Regions from separate parts of the Pseudoalteromonas sp. SR45-6 genome, predicted to be linked through region 1. Evidence: predicted binding sites of a transcription regulator. Region 1 holds the regulator's gene; the other holds the start of a gene.
What was found. Region 1 encodes ArgR, which controls arginine synthesis, uptake and breakdown. Its sites were predicted from a motif close to ANTGAATANNTATTCANT; they were not measured.
Positions count from the first base shown of each region.

Region 1 (3,219 bases):
AAATTTAATAATAGTTATTATATTTCATGTGGTTAGTTTGTTTTTAGACTTTTTTTATGATGCTTTATACTCAATAGCTGTCATAACCGTGAGATATATCGCACAAGTGATTTCCATTATGGGCGTGGTTGCCTTTAATAGTGGATGTAATTGTAGTGTTGCTTAGACGATTTCTAATCGTATATGGTTTAAGTTTATTGCATATATCCCTTAAATGATTAAAAACCAATATCTATTAAGGCGCTTTGTAATTCTTTAAAATAAATGCGACTTGCCGATAAATTAGCGGCTATGAATTGTGGGGAAATTGCTCAACAAGACACGTTTGAGCCGCTATTTAGCGCTTCAAGCTCAAAGGTAGTTGCAGAATTTCTTGGTCAGGGCATATACTTGGGTGCAGATGTATTAACAGCAACTGAATATCGTACTGCTTACGGGGGCTGAGTCATTAGTTACTTATCGTCGAGTAAAGCAAGTTGGGTAACTTTGTGTTCGCCCATACCATCTTGAGTTAATACCTTTTCAATCACAAGGCTGTAGTGCAAATACGGTGACTATTTTAAACCGTCGTTTTGTTGCTCTGCATTTTGTGTATAAAGTTATGAACGATGGACAATAAATTGAAGTTGCTGTTTAGTTGGGCCAATCATTTTAGCAAATGAGTAGGTGACAATAAAAATAACACCACACACGGTTAACTTTTTCGCAGATTAAGTGTTTTAGTATTTTTAATTTCATTAAAAACGCCGTGTATGAGATTTTGAGTTAAGGAAATATCATGGCGCAAGCGCAATCTGGAATTTGTGCTGAAGCAAACTTGCACGGTTTACATTTGTTTTTTAATGTATTTGATGGCCACGATGAGTCATTACGCAAAAAATTAAAATACGTTAGCGCTATCCAAGATGAGTTTTCAGATCAGTTTTCTGAATCGATGCTCTCCAGCCTAGTTGCAGTAGGGGCGCAGTACTGGCCGCATATTCTGCCTGAATTTCTGCCTAGTGAATTACAGAGCTTTCCTAATATTACTCATAATGATCATATTATGGGGGCTCAGCCTTTTGATTTATTTGTCCAAATTCGTTCCGATAGGGAAGATGTAAACCATTTATTTGCTTTGCAAATTCTCAAGTTATTTGCCCCCGATGTTGAATTGGTTGAGCAAGTGAGAAACTTTCGATTTTTAGATGGTCGCGATTTTAATGGTTTTATACTCGGTGGTGACACTCCTCATGGTCGCCAAAAGCGCATCACAGCGTTAATCAATAAACCCAACCATTTTGAAGATCAAGGCAGTTACGTACATATACAGCGCTATAAGCATGATTTAAGTGTGTGGCAAAACCTACCACTGAGTGAGCAAGAACAAATAATGGGACGCACTCGCTTAGATAATACCTTGATTATGCCAGCGACTGAAAATAGTCATGCTGTACGCACTGAGTTAAAAGATGAGCAAGGGCAACCACTGCAATTAAATCAAAACATGCCTTATGGTGACGTTTACGAACAGGGTATATTAGCGATTAGTTATGCAGCACAGGGAAATGCATTTGAGCAAGTATTACGAAGTCGATTAGGTGATGGCGATTGCTACGATCATTGGCTTGATTTTACTCAAGCCGATATGGGGTCTGCGTTTTTTGCCCCATCAATTAACTTTTTAAAGCAGCTGTAAAAAGTTTGAATCGGTAGACTTATACCGTATCAAATAAAATACGCACGCGTTCAAGAGTTACATCAATTTCAGATACTTTAGCTGGAGCGATAAAAATAGTATCGTCACCAGCAATGGTGCCTAGTACGCCATCTGCTTTACCTAATGAATCTAATAGCCGAGCAATTAATTGTGCAGCTCCTGGGCTGGTTCGAATAATGATCATCATTTCGTTATGCATTATATCAATCACTAACTGACGTAATGGGCTTTTCGCTGTAGGTACGCCCATTTCAGCAGGCAAACAATAGACCATTTCTTGTTTGGCATTACGAGTGCGTACCGCGCCAAACTTGCTTAACATCCGCGACACCTTACTTTGACTAATATTATCAAAGCCTTGCTCTTTTAGGGCGTCAACAATCTCACCTTGTGAACCAAAGTTTTCTTCTTTTAAAAGTGCCTTAAAGGCCTTTACTAATGCTTCTTGTTTATCTTGTGGTTGCATATTATAGGTTCTTATTCATAAGTGATGCGCTAATTGTACACAATATTGCATACTTATGCAGTAGTTGTTTGCTTTTGCGATGGATTTTAGTGCTGTAAACCAGCAAGTTTACAACTATGGTCTAAATTATATGTGAAATAAGCAGGATAAATTTGTCTTTAGTCGTTAATTTCATTATCTTTAGAGCCACAAATATTTCCTACCTCAAATTACGGAGAATTCCAATGAAAGTTGCTGTATTAGGTGCTGCTGGCGGTATCGGCCAAGCGTTGTCTTTATTATTAAAAACAGGCTTACCAGCTGGTTCTGAATTATCACTTTATGATGTTGCTCCAGTTGTTCCTGGTGTTGCTGTTGATCTTTCTCATATCCCAACAGACGTTAAAGTTGCAGGCTTTGGTGTTGATGCACTAGATCAAGCGTTAACTGGTTGTGATATCGTTCTTATCCCTGCTGGTATGCCACGTAAGCCTGGTATGGACCGCGCTGATTTATTTAATGTTAATGCTGGTATTATTAAAACATTAGCAGAAGGTATTGTTGCTAACTGTCCAAAAGCATTAGTGGGTATTATCACTAACCCAGTAAATGGCACAGTGCCAATTGTTGCGGAAGTATTCAAAAAAGCAGGTACTTACGACGCGAAACGTGTTTTCGGTATTACCACTCTTGATGTGATCCGTTCAGAAGCATTTGTAGCTGAACTTAAAGGTGTTGACGTTGCAACTGTGAAAGTACCAGTAATTGGTGGTCACTCAGGCACAACAATCCTTCCGTTACTATCTCAAGTTGAAGGCGTTACTTTCACTGATGAAGAAGTTGCTGCGCTTACTCCACGTATCCAAAATGCAGGTACTGAAGTAGTAAATGCAAAAGCTGGCGGTGGTTCTGCAACATTATCAATGGGCGCTGCTGCTGCACGTTTTTGTATGTCTTTAGTTAAAGGCTTACAAGGTGAAGACGTTGTAGATTACGCTTACGTTGCTGTTGAAAATGGCGATGCTGCATACTTTGCACACCCAGTACGTTTAGGTAAAAACGGCGTAGAAGAAAT
Region 1 covers NZ_JACJDM010000013.1:30,266-33,484, reverse strand. The annotation lists gene H5158_RS08225 (Dyp-type peroxidase) at 779-1,678, shown strand; gene argR (transcriptional regulator ArgR) at 1,698-2,165, opposite strand; gene mdh (malate dehydrogenase) at 2,390-3,219, shown strand, end outside.

Region 2 (3,219 bases), on a different contig from region 1:
AGCAATAGTACCGGTGTGGGTTGCACGAATTTCAGTTTCCATTTTCATCGCTTCCATGATGATCACTACATCGCCTTCATTTACCGTTTGGCCCGCTTTCACCTTGATTTTAAAGATGTTACCAGCAAGTGGAGCGTTAAGTGTTTCGCCGGAAGCAACTGACGCCGATTGTGGAATATGTTCACTATCTTTAAGTGTTACTTCTTTAAGTGTTACTTCTTTAAGCTCACCGCCTTGTGCAACCACTACATCATAAACTTTACCATCTACTTTTACGCTGTACTGCTCTGCTTTTACTGTGTTGCTGTTACTTTTTTTATTGCTAACTGGTTGTTCTTTATTAGCAGATTCAGCACTTGGTACAGCTTCGAAAGCATCTGGGTTATTACGATTTTTAATGAATTTCAACCCAATTTGTGGGAATAATGCATACGTTAACACGTCATCAATCTGCTCATCCGCTAAGCTTAAGCCTTGCTCTTTTGCTTCTTTTAATAACTCAGCTTGGAGTATTTCTAGTTCTGGTTGCAATAAATCAGCTGGGCGGCAAGTAATGACTTCTGCGCCATTAAGTACGCGCTCTTGTAATTCTTTATTCATCGGCGCAGGAGTTACGCCATACTCACCTTTTAGCACTCCGGCAGTTTCTTTGGTGATAGTTTTATAACGCTCGCCCGTCAATACATTTAATACTGCTTGTGTACCAACAATTTGTGATGTTGGTGTAACTAACGGTAAATAACCTAAGTCTTCACGTACACGTGGGATCTCAAGTAATACTTCATTCAATTTATCCGCAGCACCTTGCTCTTTAAGCTGGTTTTCCATATTAGTTAACATGCCACCAGGCACTTGCGCTAATAAAATACGGCCATCAACACCTTTTAAGCTGCCTTCAAACGCGGCATATTTTTTACGAACATCGCGGAAATAAGCAGCAATCTCTTCGAGTTGATTTAAATCCAGCTCAGTATCACGTTCAGTACCTTCAACAATCGATACAATCGTTTCAGTTGCGCTGTGTCCGTAAGTCATACTCATTGATGAAATTGCGGTATCAAGCATATCAATACCTGCATCAATCGCTTTTTGGTAAGTAGCAGTACTTAAACCTGTTGTGGCATGACACTGCATTGCAATTGGGATAGAGACTGTTTCTTTTAACGCTTTGATTAACTCTTCTGCATCGTATGGTTTAAGCAAACCAGCCATATCTTTAATACAAATTGAATGACAGCCTAACTCTTCAAGCTGCTTGGCAAGCGTTAACCACATATCAAGTGTATGAACCGGGCTTACTGTGTACGAAATTGTACCTTGTGCATGTGCGCCAACTTTAATCGCAGCTTTAATAGCCGTTTCAAGATTACGAACATCGTTCATCGCATCAAAAATACGAAACACATCAACACCATTTTTGTGCGCTCGCTCTACAAATTTTTCAACAACATCATCTGCATAATGACGATAGCCTAAAAGGTTTTGACCACGTAATAACATTTGCTGTTTAGTATTTGGCATAGCTTTTTTAAGAGCACGAATACGCTCCCAAGGATCTTCACCCAAATAACGAATGCATGAATCAAAAGTAGCCCCACCCCATGATTCGATCGACCAGTAACCTGCATCATCTAATTTTTGTGCAATCGGTAGCATGTCATCCAAACGCATACGCGTTGCTAATAATGATTGATGCGCGTCTCTAAGTACTAATTCTGTTAATTTTAATTTAGCCACAAGTCATCCCTTATAGTTTTTGTTTATTTTTGTACTGAGCTATGGCAGCACTTATCGCAGCGATGTGTTCACTTGGTACACCGGGTGCTTTGATCGATGGTGTGCGCGTTGGCATTACAACCGGCTGTTCAAAGCGGCTCGCTAATTTAGACATAGCGGTAATTGCTGCAATCAACAACGAAAGAAAAACGAAAACTCCCACCATCCCAGTGAGCATTAAGTTTGCTGCAGTAGCAAGTAATTGACCTATATCCATTCTGCCCCCCCCTGATTATTTCCACCCAGCCACGCTAGGTAAAAAATCACTTTATTTAAATAATTATGCAACAATCATAACAAAGAAAAAGACCAAGTCCAACACTTTGTAAATTGGTAAAACCAATTAATACAAAGCTAACATATGCTCAGCAAAGTTAACACTCTACATTTTGCTATAATTTCATAGGATATAGATGATAAAAATACTGAGTATAGCTATAACTTATAAGTAAAAGCTTATCCGCAGCTGGAAAACCTACCGACTGAACGACTGAACAACCGCTTGATTAAATACAAATGGCTCAAAAATGAAATTGGTCTTACCAAAAAACGACTTAAATATTGATTTTTAGAGCGTCGAGTATAAGTTACAGATAAAGCTGTAAATAATTCCCACCTAATTTATGAAGAGAAATGAAATAACCCCCTATATCATTGATAAAAAAGGATTTAAATACATGGCATGTAACTAGCATTATTTACTCTGAACAAATTTACAAACCAAGGAGACGACAATGTTACGCTGGACAATTACATTTCTAGTTATTGCACTTATTGCTGCAGTGTTAGGTTTTGGTGGTATCGCAGGTGCCGCAGCAGGAATTGCTAAGATTATCTTTTTTATCTTTATTGTATTGTTAGTTATTTCACTCGTTTCAGGTGCATTGCGCGGCAATGTCCCTAAGTGATAACAATTTATTTTAAATAACAACACATTTATTATTTTTACAAGGAATTACATTATGAAATCGACAACTATTAAAACCGCTGTGATCGCTTTATTCGCTAGTTTTTTTATCATGGGTTGTGAAGACAATCATGCAGAAGAGGCCGGTGAGCGCATCGATGAAGCTGTTACCGACGTACAAAACAAAGTAGAAGACGCCTGTGAAGAAGTAAAAGAAGGCGTTAACGCTAAAGAGACTAACTGTTAATAAATATATTCAAGATTAAAAAGCGGCTTCTGAAGCCGCTTTTTTATTTAAGCTACTGTTTAAAAACAATCTTTTTATCTACCCTGCCGTATTTCATTCGTTTTACATTTCAAACTTTTCAAAATTTTATATTTTGACGCTTTAAATTATTTGTATGTCCCAACTTAATGACTATCTTTAAAAAGCTAAGAGGAAGCATCTGCAATGTGCTTCCTGTTGTATTTAGCCTAATTATTATAAATATTTGGGAGATTACAATGTTAAAAAGTAGAATTTCATCTGCAGTGAA
Region 2 covers NZ_JACJDM010000003.1:155,412-158,630, forward strand. The annotation lists gene oadA (sodium-extruding oxaloacetate decarboxylase subunit alpha) at 1-1,737, opposite strand, end outside; gene H5158_RS02700 (OadG family protein) at 1,748-1,993, opposite strand; gene H5158_RS02705 (DUF1328 family protein) at 2,511-2,684, shown strand; gene H5158_RS02710 (hypothetical protein) at 2,739-2,930, shown strand; gene H5158_RS02715 (TonB-dependent receptor domain-containing protein) at 3,188-3,219, shown strand, end outside.
Region 2: the regulator ArgR is predicted to act here: its motif matches at 2,048-2,065, upstream of H5158_RS02700 (OadG family protein).